Gimesia maris: one gene and its partner. The protein of the gene in region 1 interacts with the protein of each later gene in a pairwise test. Links are inferred from orthologs where the notes say so. Each region holds a gene or a part of one and is shown on either strand. Other genes may lie near its edges. The genes, in order: aceE and nth.

Region 1 (16,166 bases):
TGAGTATTATTACACCAACAGGAATTCTGAGACGGACTCACGCCATATTCAACAACAGCCGATCAATAAAATAAGGGGTGAACTCATTCGTGTTCCCTGGAATCCATTTCACAATCCCCTTCCCATTTTCCTCAAAATTTCCTTCCCATACCCTGTCTCAGTTCTGTTTGCCGTTTGCTATGTCTATTAAAGAGTTTAGACCCGTTACTTTGACTCGCAAAACAGACTGAAATTAGTTAGCATTTCCCTAACTGAGATCCGTTGCAGCATCCTCAACTCTAAACCGGAAGCTGAACGATCTTAAAAAAGAACCGTGACAGTTCCCTTACTCACGGTGCATTCCTAGAATTGTTGAGAACTCATCTGCGTGATTTCTGCCAGGATGGCTACAGTCAGTGATCTAAGAGAAGTTACGCTCATCGAAAATACTTAAGCAGGTTGAAAGAACCATATCTCATGGTAGAACAGACAGTTACAGGTGCAGTGCCTGGAGTCGATCCGGCGGAACTCGAAGAATGGTTTGAATCGCTGGATGACCTCATCATCCGATACGGAAAAGAACGAGTCAAAAATGTATTGGCGATCCTGCAGGAACGCGCCTACCGTCAAGGCGTGACAATGCCCTTTACGGCCAACACACCTTACATCAATACCATTCCCGTTGACGAGCAGACACCGTTCCCCGGTAACCGTGAGATTGAACGACGCATCAAAAGCATCATCCGCTGGAATGCGATGGCCATGGTTGTGCGTGCCAACAAATACCATGACGGCATCGGCGGACACATCTCAACCTATGCTTCTGCTGCCACACTCTGGGAAGTGGGTTTCAACCACTTCTTCCATTCCCGGACGGAAGATCACTCCGGTGACGTTGTCTACTTTCAGGGACACGCTTCTCCAGGTGTCTACGCCCGCGCCTTCGTCGAAGGTCGTCTGACAGAAGAAAACCTGGAACGTTTTCGGCAGGAACTTCCCCGTGGCGGTGGATTGTCCTCCTACCCGCACCCCTGGCTGATGCCTGAATTCTGGCAGTTCCCTACTGTCTCCATGGGTCTGGGACCTATTATGTCCATTTACCATGCACGCTTTCTGCGTTATCTGCATAACCGTGGCATCATGGATACATCGAAATCCAAAGTCTGGTGTTTCGTCGGCGATGGAGAAACGGATGAACCCGAAACACTGGGCGCGATCACACTCGCATCCCGCGAACACCTTGACAACCTGATCTTTGTCATCAACTGCAACCTGCAGCGTCTGGATGGTCCCGTTCGTGGTAACGGTAAAATCATTCAGGAACTGGAAGCCGCCTTCCGTGGTGCCGGCTGGAACTGCATCAAAGTCGTCTGGGGCAGTGACTGGGATCCTCTGCTGGCTGAAGATGAAGATGGTCTGCTCGTGAAACGGATGGGGGAAGTCATCGACGGGCAGTACCAGAAGTACGTCGTCGAACCCGGTTCCTACATCCGCGAACACTTTTTCGGGGACAATCCCGAACTGGCTAAAATGGCAGAACACCTGTCTGATGACCAGCTCAAACGCATGAAACGTGGCGGTCATGATCCAGAAAAAGTTTATGCCGCTTTTAACGCTGCTGTAAACCACACTGGCTCCCCCACCGTAATCCTGGCGAAAACCATCAAAGGCTACGGTCTGGGTGAAGCAGGCGAAGGCCGCAACATCGCTCACAATGTGAAAAAGGCTAACGAAGAAGAACTGAGAGATTTCCGATCTCGGTTTGGTATCCCCATTCGCGATGAAGACGTCAAAGACACCCCCTTCTATCGACCGGATGAAAACAGTCCCGAAATGCAGTATCTGCAGAAAAAACGGGAAGAACTGGGTGGTTATCTCCCCAAGCGCACGCCCACCGAAGAACGGTTGGAAACTCCAACTCTGGAATCGCTCGATAAATTCCTGACAAGTATGGCAGGGAAAAAAGGCTCCACCACCGGTGCTTTCGGCATCCTGCTGGGTAACCTGCTGAGAGACAAAGTGATTGGCAAACGCATTGTACCCATCATTCCGGATGAGGCCCGTACTTTCGGGATGGAAGGCCTCTTCAAACAGTGTGGGATCTATGCCAGCCAGGGACAACTGTATGAGCCGGTCGACCGCGATCAGTTGATGTACTACAAAGAAGCGAAAGATGGACAGATCCTGGAAGAAGGCATCAATGAAGCAGGAGCCATCTCCTCGTTCATAGCAGCTGGTACTGCCTATGCCAACCAGGGCGTCAATATGATTCCCTTCTATGTCTATTATTCCATGTTTGGTTTCCAACGTGTCGGCGACCTGGTCTGGGCCGCCGCCGATTCCCGTACCAAAGGCTTTATGCTCGGCGGTACTTCCGGGAGAACCACTCTCAATGGAGAAGGTCTGCAGCACCAGGACGGACACAGTCACGTCATGGCTTCCACAGTACCAACACTCCTGGCATACGATCCTGCTTATGCTTTTGAGCTGGCAGTTATCATCCAGGAAGGTCTGCGTCGCATGTATCAGGAAGGTGAAGAGATCTTCTATTACCTCTCCGTCTATAATGAAAACTACGAAATGGCACCGATGCCCGAAGGCGATCATGTCGTCGAAGGTATCATTAACGGAATTTACAAGTTCCGTGCTCAGGAAGTCGAAAAACCGGCTACTTCGATGCGGCCTCAACTGTTTGGTAGTGGTCCCATCCTGCGTGAAGTACTGCGGGCCCAGGAAATTCTGGCGGAACAGTTTAATATCGCGACAGACGTCTGGAGTGTCACCAGCTACAACCAGCTGGCCCGTAATGTGAAAGACGTGGAACGTGAGAACCGGCTGCACCCGGATGCTGAGCCACAGAAATCGTATCTGCAAACGACATTTGAAGGAGTTGCAGGTCCCTTTATCGCTTCCAGCGATAACATTAAACTCGTCGCCGACCAGATCCGTGAGGACATCCCTGGAAATTACTGTGTCCTGGGAACCGATGGCTTCGGTCGCAGTGAAACCCGTGAATCACTCAGACGTCATTTTGAAATTGATGCAGAAAATGTAGTGGTCGCGACACTGGTCTCTTTAGCCGAAGAAGGCCAGTTCGATAAATCAAAACTACCTGCCATCATCAAAGAACTGGGAATCGATCCAGAGAAAGTAAATCCTCGGCTCGCTTAATTCTCATACCAACAGGTTTTATTGAAGCATTACCAACAAGAAGATAGAACACAAAACTATGGCTACTGAATTTAAACTTCCTGAAGTGAGTGAGGGTGTCGAGACAGCAGATGTCGGGCAAATCTCCGTCGCAGTAGGCGATACAGTGGAGCAGGGACAGGTTCTGATGGACATCGAAACCGACAAGGCGGTGGTCCAGCTGGAATCGCCTTACTCAGGGACCATTGAAGAGCTCAAAGTTTCTGAAGGCGATTCGGTATCGATTGGTGCCGTTTTACTGTTGATCAATGAATCCAACGGTGATGCATCCGCTCCTGCCAAAGAAGAAAAATCGGCAGAAACCAAGGCTGAAGAACCGGTAGCAGAAGAGCCAGAGACGGCCCAGAAAGAACAGTCGGTTGAGGAAGAATCGAAGGAGAAGCCCAGACAGGAAAGCAAGTCGGCCTCCCAGCCGGCAACGGCTCCAGTGCGGCCAGCGGATACAGATTCATCGGGTAATAAAGCACCTGTTCCCGCCGGACCTGCGACCCGCAAACTGGCACGTAAGCTGGGCGTCGATCTGTATCAGGTCAGTGGCTCAGGTCCCGGTGGACGTGTTACTCAGGAAGACGTCGAAGACTACGTCAAAAACCTGATTGCCAATGGTGGACCTTCCAGCGGTGGCGGTGGAATCGCCGTACCTCCGCTGCCGGACTTCACTCAGTTTGGAGAAGTCGAACGCAAGAAACTCAACAAACTGTCGCGTGTCTCTGCCAAAAACCTCAGTCTGTCCTGGCAGGTCATTCCGCACGTCACTCAACATGACCTGGCGGATATCACTGACCTCGAAACTGCGCGAAAACTCTTTATCTCCAAGCCCAATTATTCGGGTCCCAAAGTTACGATGACCGCGCTGGCCATGAAAGCCATCGCTATCGCTCTGCACGAATATCCGAGTTTTAACTCCAGCTTCGATTCGCAGACCGATGAAATTGTCTACAAGAACTACATCAACATCGGTGTCGCCGTTGATACCGAAAATGGACTGGTTGTCCCTGTCGTGAAAGATGTTGACAAGAAAAACATCATCACCATTGCCAACGAAATGAATGCGCTGGCTATCAAAGCGCGTGATCGCAGACTCGAAATGAATGACATGCAGGGCGGAACCTTTACCATCACCAACCTGGGTGGACTTGGTGGAACGTCCTTTACGCCAATCGTCAATTATCCTGAAGTCGCCATCCTGGGTATGTCACGTTCGCGACATGAATTCCAACTGCTGAATGATAGTCCTGTTCCCCGCCTGATGCTGCCTCTGTCGTTGTCCTACGACCACCGGGTCATCAACGGTGCAGACGCTGCTCGATTCATCGTGCGTCTTTCCAGTTTGCTCTCTGATCCGTTCAATCTGCTGGTTGACTGCTGAGATCGTTATCTACACTGAAGTAATTCAATAAGAGGTTTATCGATATTATGTCTGGATCAGCTACCAGAGAAACGGATATTGTTGTCATCGGCGGTGGCCCCGGCGGTTATCCAGCCGCATTTGAAGCTGCCGACAAAGGCTACAAAGTCATTATGGTCAATGATGACGTTGCCCCCGGGGGTGTCTGCCTGAACCGGGGTTGTATTCCTTCCAAAGCACTGCTGCATGTCGCAAAACTGATCAATGAAACCAGAGAATCCGCTGAGTGGGGCATTACCTTTCAGAAGCCGGAAATCAACCTCGATCAGCTCCGGGACTTCAAAAACAAGGTCGTCACACAATTGACCGGCGGAATCGGGCAACTCGCTGGCGCCCGCAACGTGGAAATCCTCAAAGGCTTCGGCCGTTTCAAAGATGCCAACTCCGTCGAAGTCACAAAACAGGATGGAACAACCGAAACCATTCAATTCAAATACGCGATTGTCGCCACAGGTTCCTCACCAGCTGTGCCTCCCGTCTTTGATCTGGATGATGATCGGATCATGGATTCTACCGGTGCCCTGGAACTGGCCGACATCCCCACAAAACTGCTCGTCGTTGGCGGCGGTTACATCGGTCTGGAGATGGGCAGTGTTTATGCCGCCCTGGGCTCGGAAGTAACGGTTGTGGAAATGACAGGCGGACTTCTGCCCGGTGCAGACCGTGATCTGGTGCGCCCGCTGCAGAAACGGCTTACCGAAAGTTTTGCGGCCATTCACCTGAATACCAAAGTCGAAAAACTGACTCCCGGTGATAACGGAATCACAGCCGACTTGAGTGGTGAAGGGGTCGAACCCCAGCAGGTCTTCGACCGTGTGTTGATTTCGATCGGCCGTCGTCCGAATAAAAAAGGCATCGGCTTCGAGAATACGAAACTGGAGCTGGACGAACGCGGTTTCATCAAACACGATGCACAGCAGCGAACTGCCGAGCCTCACATCTACGCGATTGGTGATATTGCCGGCGAACCGATGCTGGCACATAAAGCCACCCGTGAAGCCAAAGTCGCCATCGAAAGCATAGCCGGTGAATTCGGCGAGTTCGATAACATCGCCATTCCCGCGGTTGTTTTCACCGACCCGGAACTCGCCTGGTGTGGTGTGACCGAGCAGGAAGCCAAAGACCAGGGACTGGATGTGGAAATCACTCGTTTCCCCTGGGCTGCCTCAGGACGGGCTCAGACTCTGGGCCGCACGGAAGGCCTCACCAAAATGATCTTCGACAAAAAAACCGGGCGTGTGCTCGGCGTCGGGATTGTCGGACCGGGTGCCGGTGAACTGATTGCGGAAGGCGTAATGGCTGTCGAAATGGCCGCGGTCGCAGAGGACGTCGCCGAAAGCATTCATGCACATCCCACGCTCTCGGAGACCCTGATGGAAGGAGCAGAAGCCTTCACTGGTCAGGCGACGCACATGTATAAACCCAAAAGAAAATAATCGACTCTCCGACCTGCAGGCGACTCAGTCTGCAGGCGGATTTATTGAGAATAGGAACCAGCATAAAGGGCGTTGTTGAATGCGATTTCATAAACGATCAACGACGCCTTCTTATTTCAGTCGCCGTGATCAGGTTCGGCTGTTTCGACTGGTTGCCGCTCTGGGTGTCATTTTTTTCGCGATGCTTTATGCTTCACGAGAACAAAACTGGTACTGGCTCACGGGACGCCCTGCAGACGAGCCTGCTCGACAGCAGGCCAAAGAGCCCCCCCGCGCAATTGACTTCAGCGTCAGGGAAGAATCACCGCTGAAACCAGACGAATTTCGCTCAGAACCAGCGTCTGAAATCGAAGTACCTGAAAAAGTCATCGCCCGGCTGGAAACCGGTGAATATGATGTACGTGTTGATCCCCGCTTGTTGAATCCTGTCTCAGACAGTAACCTGGGTATCCGTACTCATGAAGTAAACGCTCTTTATTATCTGCTGGCTAAAGCAGCAGCCATCCCGCAAAACGTCCTGGAACAGTCGGCAGAACCGGCGCCCCCTTTTGTTGTTGTCATGACAGAATCTCCCCAGTACCGAGGATCACTGATGACAGTAAAGGGTCACTTGAAACGACTCAAATCTGTTTCTGTAGAAAAAAACACGTACGGAGTCGATTCCCTTTACGAGGGTTGGTTTTTCTCAAAGGATTCCGGCACTCATCCCTGGCGAGTCTTCTGCACTCAACTCCCGGCTGGGATCCCAAAGGGTGAGGATCTCGCTGAGATGCCTGAAGTTCAGATCACCGGATATTACTTTAAAAAATCTGGTTATCTCTCTGCAGCCGGTAAGCTTCAGACGGCACCATTGCTGATTGCCCGCCAGATCCGCTGGTTCCCACCAACGAACCAGCCCGCCCCCTCATCTTCAGGAGCAGTCAAATACATTGTCAGCCTGTTTCTGGTCATCAGTATCACGTTGGTTTTTCTGATCTGGAGATTCATGGTCAGCGATCAGAAATTTGCCCGCAGTCGAACCGCGAAACTGATGCAGCGCCCTGACATGTCGATGGACAGCCTGAAAGATATCGAGACCGTCGACATTAATGATGTGCTCAAACAGATGGGACAGCAGAAACAAGATCCGCCAGCTGGTTCAGATCAGCCAGATGAGCAGAAATAGGCAGAGGTCGGATTAAGCTACCTGCATTTGTATCGCTTCATCAATCGCGGCAAACACGGTATCACACAACTGCTCAACCAGTTCAGCGGGCATTCCAGGAGCCGGCATAAGAATCACCACATCGCCCAGCGGACGCACAATCACGCCGTTCTTTCTCGCAGCCAGGGTCACCTGGTGTCCTAAACGAAGCTCTGCTGGAAAAGCAGTCCGGGTTTCACGATCCGCGACCAGTTCTATACCGACCATCACTCCTTTATGGCGAATTTCTCCCACGTAAGGATGCTCCTTGAGTTCTGCCAGCCGCTGTGTCAATACTGCAGAAGTCTCCCGAACGTTATCCAGCGTCCTGTTCTCATCAAACAGCTTCAACGTCGCCAGGGCCGCGGCACATGCCAGGGAGTTCCCCGTATAAGTATGCCCGTGGTAGAAGGCATTGTAGTCGGTATGAGCGCCCTCGAAAGCAGCCGCAATTTCATCCGTTGCCATCGTCACCGCTAACGGCAGATAGCCGCCGGTGATTCCTTTCGCCAGACACAGAAAATCAGGAGTTACTCCTTCCTGCTCACAGGCGAACATGGTCCCGGTCCGCCCCAGGCCTACTGCTACTTCATCGGCAATCAGTGGAATTCCATACTGACGAGTCAGCTCCCGCACGCGTTTCAGATATCCAGCAGGATGCATCAACATCCCGGCTGCCCCCTGCACGAGAGGTTCAATTACAAAAGCCGCCAGTCGCTCATGATTTTCTGCAAGCAGTCGTTCTAACTCAGCAAAGCAGAATTCAAGATAGCTTTCTTCTGTATATCCCTCGGGACGGTGGTAAGCGACAGGACACGGAATCTGTACCGATTCAAACAGCAGTTTGCCGAAGATCTGATGAAAAATTGAAATCCCGCCAACACTCACCGAACCAATCGTATCGCCATGATAAGCGTGCTGCATACAGGCAAACAAATCACGAGTCTGTGAATCGGCGGGCGATTTGTTTGCGTGATACTGAAACGCCATCTTCAGCGCAATTTCCACCGCTGTCGATCCACTGTCAGAATAAAACACCTTTGTCAAATCAGCGGGCGTCCGTTTTACCAGTTCCTCTGCCAGTTCGATTGAGGGGACGCTCGCCAGCCCGAGTAATGTCGAATGTGCAATTTGATCCAGTTGAGCGCGAATTGCCTGGTCCAGTTCAGGCACGCGATGTCCGTGCACATTGCACCACAGTGACGAAACTCCATCCAGGTACGAACGTCCGTCCGTATCGATCAGAAAGAAACCATCGCCTGATTCGATGATTGGTACCTCTTCATCGCGATGCCCCTGCATCTGGGTAAAGGGATGCCAGACATGCTCATTATCGATGTTACGTAACTCGTCAGACTGCATTGTTCCACTCGGTTCTGATTCGTGCGCGGTAATTAAAAACAGAAAGAGCCACGTCGATGGAGCGTGACTCTTTCACTGATACTTCAAAATCTGAAACGGGATTAACCAGGCAGCAGATCGCGAACGACATCGCGTTCATCCCGCAGTTCCTGTAAAGTCGCTTCAAACTTGGCTTGAGCAAAATCATCATGCTCCTGACCTTCGACGATTTTCCAGGTAGTTCCATCACTGGTCAGTGGGTAACCACAGATCAGGCCTTCATCAACTCCGTAACTGCCATCACTGCAGACAGCGGCTGAGAAGCTTTCGCCCAGCGGTGTCGGTGTGATAATGCTCTTAATGGTATCAAGGGCAGCGTTCGCAGCAGAAGCGGCACTGGAAGCGCCACGGGCCTGAATAACGGCAGCACCACGTTTTTGCACAGTTTCAATGAATTCGCCGCGCAACCAGTCATGGTCTTCAATAATTTCAGGAACCGGGTTACCGTGGATGGTAGCATGATAAAAATCAGGGAACTGAGTTGCTGAGTGATTACCCCAGATGTTCATGTTCTTAACCGCAGAAACAGGTTGACCTGCTTTCTTGGCGATCTGGGTCATGGCACGATTCTGATCCAGACGGGTCATGGCGTACCAGCGATCACGGGGAACTTTGGGAGCATTGCTCATCGCGATCAGACAGTTGGTGTTACAGGGATTACCGACAACCAGAACCCGCACATCCTCAGCGGCTGCTGCTTCGATTGCCTTACCGGTGCTGGTGAAAATGGGACCGTTAATCCGGATCAAGTCGCCACGTTCCATGCCGGCTTTACGGGGAATACTTCCGACGCAGACGACAAAGTTACAGTCTGCAAACGCATCTTCCAGGTGGTCGCTGTCCGCTTTGACAACACCAGCCAGAGTTGGGAAGGCACAGTCGTCAAGCTCCATCTCAACTCCGTCCAACGCAGACAGCATCGGAGGAATTTCCACAAGATGCAGAATGACAGGCTGATCAGGGCCAAAAATTTCCCCGGAAGCCAGGCGAAACAGCATGGCATAACCAATCTGGCCAGCTGCCCCGGTTACCGCAACTCGAATCGGATGAGTCATCTCTAAAGCACTCCTTAACATTGAATATTACCAGTGTACCTGCCCCTGAACACAGGTCAGGATTAATGCGGAATCTTACGTTTTTTTACCTCCCTGTGGACAGATCGGCAACCGTCGTGAGGCATCTGTTTCTAATTTCTGGAGACTACTGCGCATTGTCCGTGAATACAGGTCAGAAACTTGAACAAATCCGGTGATTCCGGCAAATCTCACTCAAGCAGACAAGTTGGTCATTACTGATTGAACAGCACGGTTCCACCGATAGCCACTGCAGCTGCGGCGAGTGAAGCAAACATGATTTTCACCCAGCTGTAAGGACGCTCCCCATTCACTTCGCCGGTCGCTGCGTTCACGGCGACCTGATACAGCGTATCCTTATACTTGTAGCTCATCAGCCACAAAGGCAACAGCAGGTGCTTGTACGTAATTGCATCGTAATGACTCTCGACTGAATCAACCCGCTGGGTATCGCCGCCGATGCGGCTGCAGACTTCGGAATACAAAGCAGCATCGATCCGCTCTTTTCCCAGCACGAACCCGTCATCCAGTTCGATCTCATAAGTTCGCGCAGTAAAGCCCGCCAGATAGGCATGCTTAAACGGAACCATCAGATGTAATGGAAACGGTTCCAGCTCCCGTATCAACTGGCGAGGCAAGCCGTGCGAAGCCAGAATGATCACATCATCGAAGAAACGCTGAAAGGCTCCCGAAGCGGGATACCAGCGTGTCCGTCTTTCCTGACGACGATTCTTCCCGCTCCCCACCGTGACATAATAATATTCACCCCGCTGACCGGAATAACGGGTACTGGTCATGGAATCGTAAGTGAAATATGGCATATAAACGCCATGAAACTTCCCTTCTACGCCCTTCTCCACAAATTCATTCGGCGCAAACCACAGCGACTTAACCCAGGCTTTCAACTGCTGCCGCGCCACAGATTCCTCGATCAGAAACGGGAGCACCGCATCCACGGGGACCCGCTGATCTGAGGTATGTGCATGCTCCAGCTGAATGGGAGAGGCACAGTAAGGACACTCAGAGCTGGTGACCGAATCCACAAACAGCAGCGTGGCACCACAACTTTCGCAGCGCACTTCCAGTTCCTGACCATCTCCTTCCTGAGCCGGTTGCTCCCGCAGTTCACGCAGGTGAGCCAGCATGGCATGAATGTCCTGCTCTACGATTTCCCGATTCGGATCAATCCCGATCTCTTTTTGATATCCACAATGTCCACAGCGAAGCTTCTGTGTTTTGATATTGAAGACCAGATCGGCGCCACAACTCTCACAGGGGAAAATGCGACCATTTTCATCATCAATCCGTTCTCCTCCTCCGTCAAATGAGTCTTCCAGAAAGATAGGCTCATCGGCATCATGCGGTGGCAAAGGTGGTGGTTGACTCATCTTTCACTTTCCGTATTGAAGGTGGCGGGCCCCTCAATCTCTCTGAATCCGAATGGTTTTACTCCCGGTCCGTTAAGAACACTCGACTTACAGCAAACGTAATTTTTACCGATCGGGATCAAATCTAATTTGCAGAATTCATTCCGGATAGTCAACCTGTACCAGGTACAAACCACAGGCCGGCGCTGTTGGCCCGGCCTGTGAACGGTCCATTCCGGTCAGAATTTTCTGTACATCGTTTGAGGTCCAGCGACCAACGCCTACGTCCAGCAGCGTACCTACAATCGCGCGCACCATATTGTACAAAAATCCGTCAGCAACAACATCGACGGTAATGAACTCCGCTGAAGTAGAATTCTCCATCGAAAGATGCGCCTGTTCTAATACTCCCCACACAGGCCAGACCCCGGTCCGCTGCACAGTCAGTTCTGTAATCGTCCGCACGCTGGTTGCTTTATTGGGATAATGCGATTCGAAACAGCGGAAATCATGTTGGCCCAGCAGCTGCTGACCGGCGGCATGCATGCGGTCTGAGTCCAGAGGACGACCGAACTCGCTCACATATTTTTTCAGGAACGGATAGGGAACCGCTGAATTGTGAATCACATACCGATACCGTTTCTGAATCGCGGAATAGGTAGCATGAAAGTCCGGCGGTACTTCCCGTACTTCGCGCACACAGATGCTCTCTGGCAGAAACCGCTGTAATCCTGTTTGCAGATTCTTACAGGGAATGGCTGATTCCGTCTGAAAACTGGCCACCTGACCTAACGCGTGCACGCCGGCATCAGTACGACCTGCGACCAGCACCGGACTGCGCTGCTGCGTAAGCTGTTCAATCGCTTTTTCCACACAGGCCTGGACGGACGGCCCATTGGGTTGCACCTGCCACCCAGCATATTCCGATCCATCATAGGCCAAGGTCAATTTAATATTTCTCATGAACGCTCAATCAGCAGACGCAGAAAAAGAAATCGCCGGAAGTTCTCCTTACAATCCCAGCTTCTCTTTCCAGTATTCTGTCTGTTCCTGTACCGGTACTTCACCTCCCGATCCAAAACTGCAGAGCGCCGCCATCGCATTCCGTGCCCCCAACACCTGGTAGATGTCTTCTTCAATCTGCGGACAGGCCTGCTGTAGTTCTTCCAGCGGCAAATCCACCAGACGAATCGAACGGGATTCACACACCGAAACCAGCTTGCCCACGATGCCATGTCCGGTCCGCATTGGCGTTCCTTTTTTGATCAGGTATTCCATTAGTGCGGTCGCGTCAAGAAATCCGTCTTCCAGCTTGTTCGCAATAGTTTCCTGCTGCAGCTCTGCCCCTTCTACCATCGCTGCCGCCAGTTCCAAACAGGCAGCCACTGTATCGTAAGCATCGAACAACGCCAGCTTGTCTTCCTGCATGTCACGATTGTAAGCCATCGGCAAACCTTTGAGCAGCACCAGAATCTGCTGCACATCGGCAATCGGTCGAGCCGACTTACCGCGAATCAGTTCCAGTACATCCGGATTCCGTTTTTGGGGCATGATCGACGATCCGGTAGTAAACGCATCAGGCAGTTTGATGAACCCGAATTCAGTCGAGAACCAGGCAATCCACTCTTCAGCCCAGTTGCTCAGATGGGTTGCGATCAACGCCATACAGAAACAGAATTCCGCAAGATAATCCCGGTCGCTGGAAATATCCAGACTATTGCGGGCTACGTCAGTGAATTCCAGCAGTTCCGCCGTATAATGCCGATCGATGGGCAATGAAGTCCCCGCCAGTGCTGCCCCACCCAGAGGAGAAACATTCACACGCTTCAAACAGTCTGCCAGTCGCTGACGATCGCGATCAAACTTTTCACAGTAAGCCAGCCAGTAATGGGCGGCTTTCACCGGTTGCGCCCGCTGCAGATGTGTGAAGCCGGGCAGTACGAGATCCTGGTCTCGACCGCAGCGTTCGACAAACGCGGTCTGCAGATCCTTAAGCAGACCGTCCACGCGATGAATCGCCTCGCGTGTGTAGAGCTTCAGATCAGTCGAAACCTGATCGTTGCGGCTCCGTGCCGTATGCAGTTTTCGTCCTACATCGCCAACACGCTCAATCAGTGCGCTTTCAATATGCATGTGGATGTCTTCCAGATCGAAACGAAACTCGAAGTTTCCGGCTTCAATTTCATTACCGATCTGGGTCAGCGTCTCAACGATCTGCGTGCATTCGTCATCACTGATCAGTCCCACCCTGGCCAACATCCGGGCATGGGCCTGTGAGCCCTGAATGTCCACTGCCGCCAGTCGGCTGTCAAAACTGATCGATTCCGTAAACGCTTCCACGCGGGCATCGGTCTGCTGTTGAAATCGTCCTCCCCAGGCTTTTGCGGCCACGGTATATCTCCACTGCATGTTGATTTTGAAAGTTGAACTCGGATCACTGCTATAGAAGACAACAGGTCCTGAACAGGAGATTAATCAGCAGACCGCCATCCATCAAGCCGCCTGCCAGCCCGGAGTGAAAATGCAGCCATAATTTATGCTTTTTGGCCGGGTAATCTGGATTTTTGTTGGTAAATGGTCTCTTTCCCCCTCTACGATGGAATTCAGAGCGTTGCTTTTTTGCCACGCATCAAAATATTTTTAAGATCATGATTTGAAGTTTGAAGTCACTGCCATGAAAAACCTGCTGCCACTCCTGACAGTCATCGTCTGCCTGCTGACAAGTTCCCGGTCCCAGGCCGCCATTGAAGCCCAGAAACCAGATTCCCGCTCGGAAACCACAGCTACTGACACAACTCCGGAATGGATAGTTCAGATTTCACCGGCTCCAGGTGTGAATTCGTATGCCACACGGGAAACCCGTTTTCCACTGGATCCAAGCCCGCAAGCTGTTGCCACCAGTCCTGATTCCAGAGATCTGATCGTCATCGCGCCGCGTGTGATCCCAGATGTCAAATCCACCGCGGTTTGTGAAAACTGCACCGCACGTTCGACACCGATCAATCGCAGTTATTACCTGCGATCGATGCCCTGGTATCAGAGTTCCACATTCACCCGTCTGCAGGGTTTCCCGGCCAGCTACATGTATGGTGATTTCATCCGTTCCAACTGGTTTGGCTCACCCTATCAGGGAAACACATTTTACTACAACGGTTACCGACCTTCGTTCCAGTTTGGCTCACTCCAGTTTCGTGGGTTCGGTAATTATGATCGCATGTATAATCCACGAATCATTCCCTTTGGATATCAGTTCGCCGGATTACAGGACTTTTACACCGCCCTGGCATGGACATCGATGTTTCCTTCTCTACCTTGATCTTCAGTTGCCATAGCTTCGCTTGCAATCTGCCGCACATTTCCTGCTCATAATCGATCTGAGCCTCTCTCTTTGGGGACTTTGTCTAGCCTGTACTAATCTGATCTGGTAAAATTATTTACTCAATCTCTCCGATCATCTTCCACTTATTGAAGACGGGCCAAACAGATGACTGAAGTCTTTAAAAACGGGATGTGCGCACCTCATCTGCTTAATCGACGTCAGGCCTTACAGGTCGGTGTCGGGCTCTTCGGCTTAAACTTGCCACAGGTTCTGCAAGCGTCAGCCGGTCCAGACAAACCTGACCTCTCCTGTATCTTCATTTTCCTGGCAGGAGGCCCGAGCCATTTCGAAACATTCGACCCCAAACCAAACGCACCCGTAGAAATTCGTGGCCCCTGGAAACCTACGAGCACCAATGTGCCTGGCACACAGATATGTGAAAAACTTCCTCTACTGGCGACCCGAATGGATAAAGTAGCCATCATTCGCTCCTGGCAGGGCAAAAGTGGTTCACACAGTACCGGTTCTCAACATGTAGCCAGTGGATTTGCTCCCCCAGGCAAACAGTATTTCCCTAACTTTGGTTGCCTTGTCTCAGCATTATACGGTAGTCGAGTGCCCGGAGTTCCTCCCCACCTGGGCATTCCAGTTGCCGCTCGCTACACAGACCCTCCCGGTTACCTGGGAACTGCCTACTCCGCGTTTGATCTCAAAGGAGATCCGCAAAAACCAGACATGGAACTGGGGGGATTGAATCTTTCGCGAACGCGATTCGAAAATCGGCTATCAATGCTGGATCAGTTAGAAAACTTGAGTCGACTGCACGATGTGAAAAATTCGCAACTGGAATCGGTCGACAAGTTCACCGACGAAGCAATTGCCATGCTGACCAGTGGTGTAATGCAGAAAGCAGTCAATCTGAACGATGAGCCCCTTAACACACGTGAACGTTACGGAGACAACATATATGGTCGCCGTGTCTTACTGGCCCGCAGGCTGATTGAAGCCGGTGCACGATTTGTAACAATCAATCAAGCCGTCCAGGGAGGCCTCTTTGGAAATGCAAAAACGAATGGCACCTGGGATAACCATGGCTGGCTGTTTGATTCCATGATGTCTTTCGCCGGGCGCCCAGCTGGAATGCCAGAAAATAAACGGTGGCACAGCTATGCCGGTCCCGGCAACTTGCCTCAATTGGATATGTCCCTCTCTGCTTTACTTGATGATCTGGAAGATCGTGGGCTGCTGGACACGACTCTTGTCATCGCGATGGGGGAATTCGGTCGCACACCCAAAATAAATGCGACTGCGGGACGCGACCACTACCCGAATGCCGGTAGTGTACTCATGGCAGGAGGCCCGGTTCAACGAGGAGTTGTCATCGGAGCCACGGACCGCAAAGGCAGCCTTCCCAGCACTCGGCCCTGGCGGCCCGAAGACATTGCGACTTCAATCTACCATGCTCTGGGCATCAATTCGCATCAAACATATTTCCCCCGTCTCCCACGCCCCACTCCCATTGCAAACGGAGAAATTATCGAGGGGTTATTTTAAGTTTACTTCTGCTACATCATGTATTTCCACTGAGTTCCAGAAAACTCAACTCGATCATTTCCGAGGGGATTGCATCCACAGATCGCTCCTGCTAGTTTTCAGTTTTCAACCTGCTCACAGGTTTTATAATCGCGACTGATCCTCGAAGGAGTCTGTATATCAATGACGACTGAAGTCCCCAAAGCCGTCGTTCTCGTCAGTGGAGGCCTCGATTCGGCAACGACATTAGCCATTGC
Region 2 (15,686 bases), 2.2 Mb from region 1 along the record:
ATATAGAGATCCAGGCCAATGATGGTGGCAGAAGCGACAGCCGGCTCACCAGTTTTGGAAGCGAGTTCAAAATGCAGCGTTTCGAGTCGTCCCAGTCGGGTGAGCCACCACCAGTTGGGCGCCTGGTAATCATCGGAAATATTCAACTGCATTTTCCGACGGATTGTGACCAGGTGAAATTTGATCGGCGGTTTCTGGCCGAGCAGATCGCGCTGGTAGATGCGGGTTGAACCGATTGATTCAAAACCCAGGCTTTCGAAGAAGGGAGCCGCCAGCGGATCAGAGAGGAGAAAACCGGAAGGACGGGTGCCCCCATACAGGCCCACCAGATACGGGGATCGCTGCCCGGAAGGTCCCGCAGTAATCTCGGTCGCTCCTTTGGATTTGAGGTATTCTACTGCGCGTCGCACCAGTTCGCGACCGATTCCACGGCGACGGTAATCCGGGTGCACAATGACTGCACAGATCACGCCCTTGGTATAGTCCAGCGCAGATCCTTCCTCATTGGCTCCAAAACCGCCAAGAATAAACCCGACCCGTTCGCCATTCTCTTCTGCAACGATCAACCCTTCAGGATCGAAGTAGGGTTGTGAGAAAATCAGAACTTCGAAGGCATCGTTGCTGAGACATTCCGCGGCTCCTCTACCCAGTCCTGCAGCATGCCATAATCTCAGCAGCTGTGGTGGGTCGGTATTATGAAACGCGCGAAACTCAGTCACAAAGTTCTCTCACAAAATGTGAACGGGACTTAGAATCAGAAACTCTGATACAGGAATAGAAAGGCCCCCTTGTGAAATCCCAAGAGGGCCTGTGATTCCTTATTTTACTTTTTTGACCGCTTCAACAATCGCAGCAACAGTCAGACCGTATTTGTCCAGCAGACCCTGGGGATCTCCACTTTCTGCGAAACAGTCACCCACATTAACGTAAGCCATGGGAACCGGATTGGTCTGCGAAACTGCCATTGCGACTGCAGATCCCAATCCACCATGAGCGAGGTGTTCTTCAGCAACGACAATCGCGCCGGTTTCATGCGCGGCTTTCTGAACGGCTTCCACATCCAGTGGTTTCACGGTATGCATGTCGATGACACGTACACTGACGCCTTCTTCAGACAGTTTTGTCGCAGCATCAATCGCACCGGCGACCATCAGACCGTTGGCGATAATCGTCACATCGTCACCTTCACGAACGGTATTGGCTTTACCGATCTCGAAGGTATCTCCAGCGGAATAAATTTCAGATACTTTGGGACGTCCCAGACGCAGGTAAACAGGCCCCTCGTATTCCAGCATGGCAGCGGTTGCCGCTTTGGTGGAAACGGCGTCAGCGGTGACAATCACAACCATGCCCGGCAGACTGCAGGCCAGTGAGACATCTTCGATACCCATCTGGGAAGGACCATCTTCGCCGATAGAAATACCGGCATGGGTTCCTACCAGTTTGACGTTCATGTTGGGAAATGAAATCGACATTCTGATCTGGTCGTATGCATTACACAGTAGGAATGCAGCGAAGCTGGCAACCACCGGGATATGCCCCGTAGAAGCCAGACCGCCGGCCACACTGACCATGTTGCTTTCTGCAATTCCGACATTGAAGGCCCGTTCCGGATAGGCCTGGGCAAACACTTCTGTTCGGGTTGAGTTCCCGACATCGCCGTCTACCGTCACAACTCCCGGAAATTTATCACCCAGTTCTTTTAATGCATCACCAAACGCATCGCGGGTGGCTTGTCCGATTTTCAATCCACTCTGTTCGCCTAAATACATAATGATCAGTCTCTTTTTTTGTATGTGTTAACTTTAGATGTTATTTGATTCGATCCTCCAGCGGTGTTCAAATGCCTGGAACGGTTTCCGTTCGAGGCCACCTGCCGGCAGGGGTTCTAAGCAAGAAACGCCAGAGCTTTTTCTGCCAGTTCCGGTGAAAGCGGCTTACCGTGATAGTTCACATCGCCAGTTTCTTCCAGGACGGGAAGAATTCCATACCCTTTTTTTGTCTTTGAAATAATAGCTTTGGGACGGTCTGTGACTTTGGCCGCATTTTCCAGGGCTTCGACAACCGCTGCCTGGTCGTTGCCTTCAATTGTCTGTGTATACCAGCCAAAAGCAGAGATTTTTTCTTCAAAGGAACCCAGATCAAGTACATCGTGAGTCGCGCCGGTCTGCTGATATCCGTTCTGATCGATGATCGCAGTCAGGTTGCCCAGCTTGTATTTTTCAGCCGCTGCCAATGCTTCCCAGACCTGACCTTCGCCCATTTCCCCGTCGCCGATGACAACGAAAACGTTCGAACCGTTGTCGTTCAGGCGTGCGCCGAGGGCCTGTCCGATTCCCAGGGAAAGTCCCTGTCCCAGTGAACCCGTTGAGGCTTCAATACCGGGCAGACGTTTCATATTGGGGTGACCTTCAAACGGGCTGCCCAGTTTACGAAGGGTCATCACATCCTCTTCCGAGAAGTAACCGGCTTCTGCCATGGCTGCGTACAGCACGGGAACCGCGTGGCCTTTACTCAGAATGAAACGATCGCGGGCTTCCCAGTTCGGATTTTCGGGATCGTATTTCATGAAACCACCAAACCAGAGTGCGTTCACAACTTCCACAGCAGACAGGCTGCTGCTGGGATGTCCACTTCCGGCCTCAGTGGTCATACGGATGATCAGACGACGAAGGACTTTACCTTTTTCCTTCAACTCTTCTAATGATAAGGCATTTGCTTGAGCAGCCACTGTGATTCCTTCAATTCTTCAAGACAGACAAAAAAGCGCCCCGCTCCCAACCGATTTACTTCCTTCAGTTTGTAATATGACGAACTGATTGTACATCACTGAAGAAGTGCGGTGCCGAAACCGGGTAACCGTAGATTTGAGCGGCGACAGTATTCACGCGCCACCAGGCGCAACTTAAGCGCGTCGATGTATTAAGCGTATGCTAACGAGCAAAGCTGTCAGCGACAACCATTCCGGCAGGAGAAACCGGTTTGACGATCTGGAAAAAGGGCTTACCTGACCCGATTTTTTGATAAATTCACAAAACCCTCCCCGATCTTTCAAACGGAGCAAACCCTCTCTCGATTTTCTCAGAATTACCCAATTGTTTACACAAATCACCTTTAAAGCGTGGGGCCGTTCACGCATAATAGAAATTGTTCTCTCAGCCAAAACATCACAGATTCTGTCAGGAGTGAGGCTCTCAAGTCATGTCAGAAAAACCGTTTACAGACCAGGAACTGCTGGCTTATCTGGATGAAAATCTGTCGGTAGATCTGATGTCACAGGTCGAAGCCACACTCCGCAGCTCAGATTCATTGCGGGTTCGCCTCGCGTCGCTGTCACGTCAGAGGAATGATGGCGTGCATTCGGTGGGAGAGATCTGGAGGCGAAATCGGTTGAGCTGCCCTTCGCGCAGTCAGCTGGGAGGCTATCTCCTCGAAACACTGCCTCCCGCGTATCACGAATTTATTGAATTCCATTTAACGGAGACCGGCTGCCGCTACTGCCAGGCAAATCTGGAAGATCTGAAAGCGGGACTCTCCGCAGCCTCACAGGATTCCAATCGACGTCGCCAGAAATACTTCCAGTCTTCCGCCGGTTATCTCTCCGCCGACAAAGACGACCACTAACCAGCGCCGTCAGTCAAGCGCTTGCGACTCAAAGTCCGTTTCATTGACCCAGCCTGCTTTGATTTTCTCGCCCTGCATAAAGCGTTCATAAAAATGACGTGTTCGAGGATCGGAGTATTCATACTTCTCGAAGATCGAACCATTCCCCAGCACCCGCGGATCTTTTTGTGCCGTCAATTCGTCCTGCAACTGTTTTTTCAGTGAATTCTTCACCCCCTGATGGGCGGGCAGTGCTGCCAGGTTCCGCATACACTCCGGATCTTCACTGATGGCATACAGTTCCTCAGCCGGACGTCTGCCAAATGCCCATTCCCAGAAGTCTGCCTGTTTCCCGTCGCGACGCAGTTGCAGTATGACCGATTTGGTCGGGCTGCCATCGCAGTTGAGATAACCGGTTTCGGGATTCCCGGCGGGCCAGCGTCCGGGTTCGTCATTTTTGAGATAAAGCATCCCCTGCTTGACGATGCCCCGAATCGGATAACCCTGATCATGGGGTCTGCCGATGTCATGGCGTTCTTTACCGATTAAAACATGGTCGCGTTCTGGATTGACCATGCCCGATTTTTCTGACTGGAAAATATCCGAAAGACTGCGTCCGGTGATCGGCTGCATGCCCGCAGCTTCTGTGGTCAGGCCGGCGGCTTCCAGAAATGTCGGCGCGAAATCAATGAAACTGACATAATCTTCGATCACCCGGTTACCGGTAGGAATGCCCTGCTTCCACATGATGGCCAGCGGCAGATGATTGGAACGTTCATACTCCTGTCCCTTCACGCGGGGGAACGGCATCCCGTTATCGGCGGTCACGACCACCAGCGTATTATCCAGTTCGCCCCGCTGCTCCAGCAGATTCAGCATGCGCACCAGATGCTGGTCGAAGTATTCAATCTCGTAGGCATAATCGAGCATGTCCGTGCGAATGGTTTCGTTATCAGGCCAGTAAGCGGGAACGCGATCAATATCGGTAATTTTCTTACCGGCTTTCTTAATACCCGCCCCGTATTCATAACCCCGATGCGGTTCAAATCCGCCATACCAGAAACACCACGGTTTTTCTACGGCGCTCTGCTTAAGAAACAGTTCGAAGTTGGCAGCGTAATCGATGGGTGAAATTCCGCTGGCGGGGGGCCTGGTCTTTTTCTGATTGAACGCGGGTCCTGCCAGGTCGCGGCGTTTGCCGTTCGCATCGACGGCAACTCCAGGAGCCCAGCCTTTCGCTGTCTTCCCCACGGCATAACCATTGTCTGCCAGAGATTCGACATAGGTTTTAAACTCCGGTGGAAAAAACGCCATGTGATTGCCGGCTTCTTTCAGCTGCCAGGAATTGCGACCGGTCAGAATACAGGCCCGTGAAGGCGCACACTTGGCATTCGGCGTATACGCGTTGTTGAAGAGCAGGCCTTCCCGCGCGACTCGATCAAAGCCGGGCGTTTTGACCCAGGAACAACCGTACGCGCCCATGTGCGGGAATGAGGCATCGTCGGCGATACAGAACAGTATGTTCGGACGTTTCTTTGCTGACGCTTCTGAATCCGCTCTGACAACGTCCGTGCAGAGCATTCCGAACAGGAATAGCCATAATACAGCGATCAAGCGGTTTTTCATTTCAGCTGTTCTCCGGTTGTGCCATCCAGTGTGGAAGCAGTGACGTCAGTAAGATTGAACTTTTATCTTACGCGACCGGAGAAGCTGCCTCAAGAAAGAAAGGCTTGCGGAATTCAGTTACAACTGAAGTCAGTTGAAAGTGCTTGTGTCGCGGGGCTCTGCTGCCGTTCGCGGAGCCTGTTCTTAAAAAAGCTCAACAGCAGATCACTGCGAAGGTCGACATCCTGTTCATGCAGGAGCATCTGCCCCAGGGCAGGTTCCAGCCTGATCGTCCCCGCAAGGGTATCACAAAGAGTCCCCAGACTGACTTCGCGATGCAACTGGTGATAATACATCGGATTGGAAGCGTGATCCATATAGAGGCGGGAATAGAGTTCCAGCAGTTCCAACTGACGATGTTCGCGGTGAATGACAGGCTGGTCAGCATAATAATCTGTTTTCAGATCCAGCAATGTTTTCTGATAAGGCAGCTCTGAATTCTGCAAGACAACCATCTGTGCGCGGCATAATCCCTGCAGCAGAATCGAACGGGCTCCTGACTGCAATTGGTACGGCGCCAGAATGGAAGCGACGCACACGGTTCGAATTCCGGATTCCGTTGAAAGTTCGGTTCCCGCAGCAGGGCACGTCTGCTTAAGATCGACGGCAATGAATCCATGGGCATTCAGAGCATCGTCGATCAACTGGCAGTCAGCGGGGGCGGTAAAGCGGAGTGGAATGACAGCATGCGGCAGGAGAACGTAATCTTCCAGATTCAATACAGGAACCATTCCGGAGATGGTCTTTAACTGCTGCTCGATCACTGCGTTGTCTGCTACCATTATTTATATTCCAACCCCGTACATTGAAAAACCATTCTGAGTCCCCCATACTAAGTTCATTTATCAAACTCAGCTGGCTGATGAAAACATGTCAGTGAGAGTAGCACTTCATTTTGGGAATTGTCACGCAGAATATGGCTAAAAATAATTCGCAGATTGCAGCAGGTTCCGGTTATAGCGACTCACTTGATGACAAAAAGAAACATGCCCGCAAAATCGCGAGGGGACTGGCTCGACTGTTCCCGGAACCGGAGTGCGCGCTGATTCATGATTCGCCGTTTCAGCTGCTCGTCGCGACCATTCTCTCCGCACAATGCACTGACGAACGCGTGAATGCAACTACGCCGACTCTGTTCAAGAAATATCCGACGGCGGAAAAACTGTCGACCAGTAAACAGGCCGATGTTGAAAAGATTGTGTACCCGCTTGGCTTTTTCCGCGCCAAAGCGACCAACATTCGCAAGATGGCTTTGGCTGTCACGGAACAATATGCAGGCGAGATTCCCCGCACGCTCAAAGAACTGGTGGCATTACCGGGTGTCGGCCGTAAAACAGCCAATGTGGTTCTCGGAACTGCATTCGGAATTCCCAGTGGCGTGGTCGTTGATACGCACGTCAAACGCATCTGCAATATCTTCGGGCTGACCACCAGTAAAAACCCGGAGATCATTGAACGCGACCTGATGGAAGTCCTGCCGAAAAAAGAATGGATCGCCTTTTCCCATCGGGTCATTCTACACGGCCGTGCCACCTGCGTGGCCCGCAAACCGCGCTGTACGGAATGCAGCCTGCTCAAAATCTGCCCGCGGATCGGCTTGAAGCCGCTCACGGAGTGAACGCTTTTCACCGGTGGATTCCTGGTACTTGGCTCTGTTTCCGAAAACACCCGTCCAAACCGTTGAAAGCCGGTTCGCGTCGGTTTATGGTTCCAGTATGCAGCGTCTACATCCAACCTTCACCATAATGAGAAGCCAATGATCCTGACCGGGAAAGAAATCAAAGCACGCCTGGGAACAGATATTGTCATTGAACCTTATCACGAAAAATATCTGAACCCGAACAGCTATAACCTCTGCCTGCATAACGAGTTGATGGTCTACGAGGAAATCGTGCTGGACATGGCCCGCCCGAATCGCCTGGGGAAATATGTGATTCCGGAAGAAGGGATGGTGCTCTATCCCGGGCAACTCTACCTGGGACGGACCGTGGAACGAACCGAAACCCATAACCTGGTGCCACTCCTCGAAGGACGCTCGTCGATCGGACGTCTGGGAATTTCCGTACACGCTACTGCCGGCGTGGGTGATATCGGGTTCTGTGGTTACTGGACCCTGGAAATCACGGTGGCCCAGCCGGTTCGTATTTACGCCGGCGTCGCCATCTGTCAGATTATTTATAACACGCCCATCGGTGAAATCGTCGAATATAACAGCGACAAGTACCAGAACAATAAAGGCATTCAACCCAGCCTGCTGTTCAAAGAACTTGACCCGGCCGAGTCTCGCCAGATGCGACTTTCGTTTGGCGAAGAAGCATCACAGTAAAGCCTCACCGTGATCTGTTTCCACTGAGATTCAGCTGTGATCAATATAAAAAAGGCGTTACAGAATTCACTGTAACGCCTTTTTTTATTTTCGATCTGTGCCGTTTACACGGTCCAGGTATCACCGGTGTTGAACAGAGCTTCCAGATCCCCATCACCGTTACGTTCGGTGGCGGATTCCACCTGGTTGTAGACGGCGTCGTTGTAGGTAGGATGTTCGACACAGCGGAAGACCCCCATGGGTTCGGGCATTTCCGGATACCGCATGCTGGCCAGCAGAAACGCCAGGTTCATGTCTTCTGACTTTTCATCGTGGAACAGCAGATCGTCTTCCGTGACCCCTTTGCCCAGTTCGACCACTTCCGGCTGGTCGTGACTGTTGAGACGAACGCCTTTATCGCGATTTTTTCCAAAGATCAAGGGCTTACCATGCTCAAGGTAAATCACGTTTTCTGCTTTCTGGTCCTTCTTGGAAGCAAATTCAAACGCACCCGAGTTAAAGACATTACAGTCCTGATAGACTTCCACAAAGGCAGATCCTTTGTGTTGTGCTGCCCGTTCGAGAACGTAACAGAGGTGTTTGATATCCACATCAACCGATCGGGCCGCGAATGTCGCCCGGGCACCGATGGCCACCGACAGCGGGTTCAAAGGCCGATCCACCGAACCAAAAGGTGTACTTTTCGTTTTGGTCCCGGTAGGACTGGTGGGTGAGTACTGACCTTTGGTTAAACCATAAATCTGGTTGTTGAACATGATCACTTTCAGATCCACGTTACGCCGCAGTACGTGCATGAAGTGATTCCCGCCGATCGACAGCGAATCGCCATCACCGGTGATCACCCAGACCTGCAGATCCGGATTCGCCAGTTTGACGCCGGTGGCAATCGCAGGAGCCCGACCGTGAATACTGTGCATCCCGTAGGTATCCATGTAGTACGGGAAACGGCTGGAGCAGCCAATTCCGGAAACGAACACGAACTTCTCTTTGGGGATACCCAGAGTCGGCAGGACTTTTTTCATCTGGGCGAGAATAGAGTAATCGCCACAGCGTGGGCACCAGCGGATTTCCTGATCGCTGGCAAAATCTTTTGGCGAGAGGACAGGCAGTGTGACATCAACGCTCATTTTTAACTATCCTTAAACGCAATAACTCGTTTTTAAACTGGTTTATAAAGGTATCAGATCAGATGACATCCGTTGAGATCAGCTCTCTTTGATCATCTCTCTGATTTTGTCTTTCACTTCACTGATCAGGAACGGTTTCCCCTGGACTTTATTCAGGCCGACAGCATCAGCCAGGTAGGTACCACGAATGATCATCCGTAATTGTCCGGTATTCAGCTCGGGAATCAGGACCTTCTTATATTTCTTGATCAGATCGCCCAGATTTTTCGGGAACGGATTCAGGTAGCGAATATGGGCGTGCGCCACCGACAGACCTTCCTGAACCGACTGTTTGACCGCAGTGCGAACCGCCCCGTAAGTTCCCCCCCAGCTGATCACCAGCAGGTCTCCCGACTCAGGACCTTCGACGGTCTGTTCGGGAATAAAGTCTGCAATCCCGGCAATTTTTTCTGCCCGGAGTGTGGTCATAAACTGATGGTTTTCGGGAGAGTAATTCACATTACCTGTCACGTCTGATTTTTCCAGACCACCCACGCGGTGTTCGCAACCCGGTGTACCAGGAATGACCCAGGGACGGGTTTTCTTTTCATTCCGCAGGTAGGGCATGAATTCCCCATTCGTCTGTGTATTTTCCTGGACGATCGGAATTGGTTTGAGTGACGAGACATCCGGAATCTTCCAGGGCTCGGCACCGTTGGCAATATAACCGTCACTGAGCAAGAGCACGGGAGTCATGAATTCCACCGCGATTCGCAGTGCTTCCTGAGCCATCTCGAAGCAGTCTGCCGGTGTCGCAGGAGCGATGAGAGGCATCGGGCAGTCACCGTTGCGGCCGAACATGCACATATACAGGTCCGACTGTTCTGTCTTGGTGGGCAGCCCCGTGCTGGGTCCGCCGCGCTGGACATCAACTACGACCAGCGGCAATTCCATAATCGCTGCCAGTCCCATACCTTCACCTTTGAGAGCGATTCCGGGACCACTGCTGGCAGTAATCGCCAGATCGCCGGCAAAAGAGGCACCAACGACGCTGGTAATCGCAGCGATTTCATCTTCTGCCTGGAAAGTGACCACGTTGAAATTTTTCAGTTTGGAAAGCTCGTGCAGAATATCGCTGGCGGGAGTGATCGGGTAACCGCCGTAGAACAACTGCTTGCCGGCCAGTTTGGCTGCCGTCACAAAACCGAATGCCAGTGCTTCGTTACCGGTCACCTTGCGGTAATTACCGGCAGGCAGATCCGCGGGATCAACGCGGTAATGCACGGTAATCGCTTCGGTAGTAATGCCGTAATTATAGCCGGCGTGTAAGGCTTTGAGGTTCGCTTCGACCAGTTCCGGTTTTTTTGCGAACTTGCTTTTGACCCACTCTTCAGTCGGGGTCGCATCGCGCTGATAGAGCCAGTACACCAGCCCCATCGCGAAAAAGTTTTTGCAGCGTTCTGCTTCTCGTGGCGAAAGTCCCAGTTCGGCGACGGCGTCGCGCGTCAAACTGGTCATCGGCACTTTCTGCAGCTGGTAGGCGGCCAGAGATTCTTCATCGTCCAGCGGGTTACTGTCGTAACCGGCTTTGGACAGGTTCGATTTCTCGAATGCGTCTTCGTTGACGATCAGTGTTCCGCCCCGCTTGAGATCGGCTACGTTGGTTTTCAACGCCGCCGGGTTCATGGCGATTAACGTATCGACTTCATCACCGGGAGTGTAAATGTCTGAGCTGGAGAAGCAGATCTGGAATCCACTGACTCCGCCCAGCGTACCGGCAGGTGCGCGGATTTCTGCGGGAAAGTCAGGCAGTGTACTGACATCGTTACCAAAGACAGCGGACACATTCGTGAACTGCGTGCCGGCCAGCTGCATTCCATCGCCACTATCTCCACAAAAACGAATTACAACAGCATCCAGTTGTTCGCTGATCTTGCCATTAGCACCAGACACATCAGTGGTCGACATTCTTTTGTTTACTCCCCGGTAGTCGCCTGAGTTCAGGCGGTACAGTCTCAGTTGAATGAAAAAATATTTTTAATGGTCTGTCTCCCCGGTGATCGCGACTGCCGCTCGATTAAAAGACGGGTTCGCTGGTCTGGTCCTGTTTTTCGATTACGAAAAACCAGACACTTCATCACTGAAAAGTTGAAACCGTGGAAAACGCGATGTGCTCTCTCAGACATGGTTCGGGACTGAATTGCTTCAGACCCCGCAAAAGGAGGGAAAGACGCAGGAGTAGGCCACACTTGGTTTTCACAATTTACATGCATCATTTCGTCTGTCGGGCGATTCCTTTCAATCCCTTGCGAGCATTGAAGTTCCAGCTCCAGACATCCGCGCTTTCCATCACGGCCTGCTTACCATCACTCCTTTGAACGGCAAACTCAACGTAACAGATTTATTCCTTATAATCGGCATTTTTGCACTATATTCAACACTTGGAAAGGCCTTAAACATCACATTCTTTGCTGATTCTTCAGATTTTCTCTCATGAGATGGATCAGACCTGTACTCATATCAAATTATAGGCAGCCTGTTCTGTCATCCAACTGAAATTAAACCCCGATATCCTATTTTAATTCTCCGGCTGATTCCAGATGAAGGTCCGCGAAAGTATTTGCCCTAAGTACAATGAAAACAGGGAGTAGAAACATACGGTTCCCACTCCCTGTAGAGACACGGTTCACAACAACCTGTTCAACTCATTTTCGTCATTGTGTAAAAATAATTCATAATATCGTGAGGCAGCTCCTGAACATCAATATTATTGAAGCCCGCTTCTTCCAGCATTGAACAGGCCAGTTCTTTACCCCAGCAGGTTCCCAGCCCTGCGCCCCCCTGGGCCAGAGAGACGGTCATGCAGTGCATGGTCGAAATGGTATAGAACATCGGCCCCAGTGGATTGGTGATGTTCTGCTCCACATTGCTGGAAGCGGCGATATCCTGCATCAGGAAGGTGCCGCCCGGCTTCAGTGCCGCATTCACTTCGCGAAGAACCTGGTCCGGTTTGGCCTGATCGTGAATCACATCGAAGGCGGTAATCAGATCAAACGCATCGGTCATATTCATCTCGGAAACATCCTGCACCTGGAAAGTCACGTTGGTCACGCCTCGTTTCACCGCGGACGCCTGGGCCCTGCCGATCGATTCTTCCGAGATATCAAAGCCGGTAAAGCGACTTTGGGGAAACGCGGCTGCCATTTCGATCAATGCCAGTCCGCTGCCACAGCCAATATCCAGGACTTCAATGCCGGCTTTCAGTTTGTCTTCGAGTCCGGGAACCAGTGGCAGAATATGCTCGAACAGACCACACACAACCGAATTATAACTCTCTTCCGCCATCACTTCGTGGAAACGGGCGAACTCCGAATAAGGGACCCCGCCCCCTTCACTGAAACAGTCGACGATCCGATCTTCCACCGAGCCGAGCACGGAAAACCACTGCATTGTCGTCGCAAAATTATTGGAACCGGCGGCTCGCGTCAGCAACGCGGCATGCTCGGCGGGGAGAAAACAGGTCTTTAATACCGGGTCATATTCGACAATCCCACCGGTGACCATCGCCCCCAGCCACTCGCGGACATAGCGTTCATTCAGACCGGACTGCTCTGCGATGGCCTCGCTGGTGGCGTGCTCCATCTCACTCATGATGTCAAACAGCCGGGCCCGATGACCGATGGAGAGCATGAATGACAGCGCACTATGATTGACGATCTGCAGCAGTTTCTGGCCGAACTCGTCTGTCCGCTCCGCGTCAATATTCAGATTACAGTTGTTACACATTGTGAATCCCTTTCTTTCAGATTCCGTTAATTGTATTTGTTCTGATTTCCAGTCCGCGGGAAGCCCGACAACCCCGCGGCTAAATTACTGAGCGAAGAAGTCGCCCGCATGTTACCTGTTTTTTTGAAAAAAAAGAAATGATCCGCCGAACCATCTCAAGATTCATCAGACCCGTACTGAGAAATTCGACGTAAACAGCCAGGAATTAGAGGGTTGGAACTGTTCCAACGACTCGTCAAGTGCTGGAATCGAGTCACAGTCTGTTCGACTGATGCCCGGTGGGAGGTAGCCTCTCCAGGTTCATTCCGATCGAGCATATCAGATCGAGAGGCGCTATGGTGAAACGGGACGCGTTCTAAAAGCATTGCTCTCAAACAATCTGCATGAGCAGTCCTGAACGCGAAGTAAGACCTGGCAATCGAATCAGCGTCAGCAGGATGACCTTGATTTCCTAAGAAAAGGGCATTGTATTTACGCTACCGGGTCAGAGTTGCCTCTAAGAAGCCCACCTTGAGAAGTATAGTGAGCAATCAGCTCAATCAGATTTAGTCGGTCAATTGGCTTGATTGCATAATCATCACATCCACTCTCGATACATTTCTCGCGATCTGTTGCCATCGCATGTGCGGTTAACGCAATGATGGGACGAGCATATCCCTCGTTTCGTAATTGTCTCGTTGCGGCATACCCATCCAGTACCGGCATTTGCATATCCATGAGAATCACATCAAAGGGAGACTGTTCCGATTCTGCTTTCGCCACCAGATCTAACGCGATTTGCCCGTTTTCAGCCAGTGTGACTTCTGCTCCGGCGCTCTTCAACATGAAACGAATCAGACGCTGGTTATCCGGCCCATCTTCGACAAGTAACAGACGGCTGTTTTCGAGTGAAATTTTCGGAACATCACTCGATGTGGCCTCCCTCTTGTCAGCAATGGATATTCCATTGCCATCAATCAGTCGCGTAGGATCTACTTCCCCCACCGGAATAATGACCGAAAAAGTGCTCCCCTTTCCTACCGTGCTGGAGACCTGAATGGTCCCTCCGAGGAGTTCCACCAGGCGTTTGCAGATGGCAAGGCCAAGACCAGTGCCCCCATACTGCCGCGTAGTTGAGCTATCTGCCTGTGTGAACGGCAAAAAGAGATTTTCAATCTGTTCTGCTGCGATGCCAATGCCTGTGTCGAAGACATCGAAGTGAAGTTTTTGTTGATCGCTCTGCTGATTACTGACGAGGCGAATCACGAGTTGAACTGATCCGTGTTCTGTGAATTTGATGGCATTTCCGATCAGATTGATCAGGATCTGGCGCAGCCGCGCCGGGTCAGTGTGAATTAATTCAGGAACAGGACCCTCAAAGTTGACTTCCAGGGGAATGCCCTTTGCCACGGCTCGCACCTGCAATAAAGAAATCACATCGTTCACAATTTCGTGAGGAGAGCAGTCAAGCCATTCAACGTCTAATTTACCGTCTTCGATCTTCGATAAATCTAAAATATCGTTGATGAGACCCAGCAGGTATTCTCCATTCTGGTGAATCGTCCGTACGACTTCGATCTCTTCCGTCTGGTTCAGATCATTGATCAGGATATCTGTGAATCCCAGAATGGCCGTCATGGGGGTTCGAATTTCATGGCTCATATTGGCAAGAAACTCAGACTTGGAACGGTTGGCCGCTTCGGCAGCCTCTTTCGCCTGTTGTAACTGCGAGATCGCCTGAAATCGTTCGATAACAATCCCCGCAAGGTAGGCAGTGGTCTCAATCAGTTCACGTTCAGCTAATTCTGGTAACTTGTGGGACTGGTAATACATGGCAAGTGTCCCCAGTACCTTACCTCTGCGAGAACGAATCGGAACTGACCAGCAGGCTTTCAATCCCGTGCGTTTCACTAACTCTCTCATCGGCTCCCAATTTCGATGCTCCAGCACATTGTCGATAAACACGGGACGATTGTGAAATGCTGCCGTACCACAGGATCCCTTTGCAGGGCCGATTTTGAATGGACTTGTTGCCTCGATGTAGTATCCAGGAAGACTGGGAGCGACACCGGGCTGCAGGTACTGGCCAGACTCATCGAGCAGAAGAATTGAGCAGATCATTTCAGGACTGTATGACTCAACGCCCAATACGATCGTTTCCAACACTTTTTCCAGAGGTACGGATGAGGCCAACTGCTTGTAAACCTGATTTCGACTGAGTGTCAGAGCTGCTTCTCGTTTACGCTCTGAGATGTCGAGCACTATAGCAACAAATACGGAACGCTCACCAAGCTTTGCCAGTTGAATATGTAATTCAACTGGATATAAGGAACCGTCTTTGCGGCGATGAACGGTTTCAAACTCAATATGTTTAACAGTTCCATTCAACAGCGGCGCCAGCAGACGTTCAATAGAGGCAGGGGTATGCTCAGGGGTAATCTCCAGCGGACTCATCTCCTGGAGTTCTGCCAGTGTATAACCGATATTTGCCAGTGCTCCATGATTTACATGCACAAAGCGGAAGGTCTCGACCTCAACGACATAGATTTCGTTCAGGGAGTGCTCCAGGATTTCACCAAACGCGTTCAAATGGGGTTGCACACGTTGATCTTGTTCCGATTGCTGAGGGGAAAAACCGGCACACACTGCGTCCAGCGCCGTGTTCAACTCAGAAGCGATTGACGCGTCGAGTTTACTAATACATTGTCGCATGTATTCTATTGGATCAGATGGCGTTTGAATTGGTTCCCCCCTTTTCGAAATTGGAGTTTTGGATCACTGCCACTGTTTTTATCACTGGAAGAAGACTGTTCCAGTGCAACGAGACAAACCTGCGTGCCACGATAATCATTCAATTCGGGCAAACTGTCAATATTCATCTTCGTCACTTCCTGAGCCATCATGCAGTGAATGATGGCAGTAGTCGCGACTCCTGTCATGAATGTTCTCTCTTTTAAAGCGTGCGATCCTGATGACACTTGCGCATCAGGCTATTCCTGTAGAACCTGATAATCGTTCATTCTTTTGTAGACTCTCTATCAAACATACAGTCTGCCTGGAGAAGACATCGGGGGAGAAAATTCAACATAACAGAGGCATTTCCTGCGTGTGAATCGCGTATCGTTGTTAAACCTTTCAACCAGCCCCCTGTGTAAGTTTACACCCTATAACTCACCCTCCCGATTCGGATCCTCAGGTGATCCTGTTGATCGACTGTGTCC

The links.
Region 2: the proteins of aceE (region 1) and nth interact in binary tests that used the Escherichia coli proteins (3 or more experiments, as listed by UniProt). The link is inferred for Gimesia maris from one-to-one orthologs.

Annotation. Positions count from the first base shown.
Region 1 is NZ_CP042910.1:4,797,248-4,813,413, forward strand. Bases 104-3,350 are described here. They hold aceE (pyruvate dehydrogenase (acetyl-transferring), homodimeric type), read left to right. Parts: upstream 104-456; coding sequence 457-3,150; downstream 3,151-3,350. Other genes in these bases: GmarT_RS17565 (2-oxo acid dehydrogenase subunit E2), read left to right, coding at 3,209-3,350. Outside these bases: more of GmarT_RS17565, read left to right, coding at 3,351-4,558; lpdA (dihydrolipoyl dehydrogenase), read left to right, coding at 4,606-6,033; GmarT_RS17575 (hypothetical protein), read left to right, coding at 6,113-7,198; bioA (adenosylmethionine--8-amino-7-oxononanoate transaminase), read right to left, coding at 7,211-8,578; GmarT_RS17585 (malate dehydrogenase), read right to left, coding at 8,680-9,672; GmarT_RS17590 (TFIIB-type zinc ribbon-containing protein), read right to left, coding at 9,906-11,078; tRNA pseudouridine(38-40) synthase TruA, read right to left, coding at 11,217-12,020; argH (argininosuccinate lyase), read right to left, coding at 12,069-13,448; GmarT_RS17605 (hypothetical protein), read left to right, coding at 13,732-14,373; GmarT_RS17610 (DUF1501 domain-containing protein), read left to right, coding at 14,542-15,930; 7-cyano-7-deazaguanine synthase QueC, read left to right, coding at 16,093-16,166. UniProt on the Escherichia coli protein: Component of the pyruvate dehydrogenase (PDH) complex, that catalyzes the overall conversion of pyruvate to acetyl-CoA and CO(2).
Region 2 is NZ_CP042910.1:6,972,083-6,987,768, forward strand. Bases 5,269-8,035 are described here. They hold nth (endonuclease III), read left to right. Parts: upstream 5,269-6,184; coding sequence 6,185-6,886; downstream 6,887-8,035. Other genes in these bases: GmarT_RS25930 (LON peptidase substrate-binding domain-containing protein), read right to left, coding at 5,343-6,050; dcd (dCTP deaminase), read left to right, coding at 7,025-7,594; GmarT_RS25945 (2-oxoacid:ferredoxin oxidoreductase subunit beta), read right to left, coding at 7,699-8,035. Also shown: GmarT_RS25905 (GNAT family N-acetyltransferase), read right to left, coding at 1-719; GmarT_RS25910 (transketolase family protein), read right to left, coding at 819-1,772; GmarT_RS25915 (transketolase), read right to left, coding at 1,889-2,731; GmarT_RS25920 (anti-sigma factor), read left to right, coding at 3,202-3,624; GmarT_RS25925 (sulfatase family protein), read right to left, coding at 3,634-5,229; more of GmarT_RS25945, read right to left, coding at 8,036-8,721; GmarT_RS25950 (2-oxoacid:acceptor oxidoreductase subunit alpha), read right to left, coding at 8,800-10,668; GmarT_RS25955 (class I SAM-dependent methyltransferase), read right to left, coding at 11,401-12,486; GmarT_RS25960 (ATP-binding protein), read right to left, coding at 12,958-15,177; GmarT_RS25965 (hypothetical protein), read right to left, coding at 15,183-15,404. UniProt on the Escherichia coli protein: DNA repair enzyme that has both DNA N-glycosylase activity and AP-lyase activity. The DNA N-glycosylase activity releases various damaged pyrimidines from DNA by cleaving the N-glycosidic bond, leaving an AP (apurinic/apyrimidinic) site.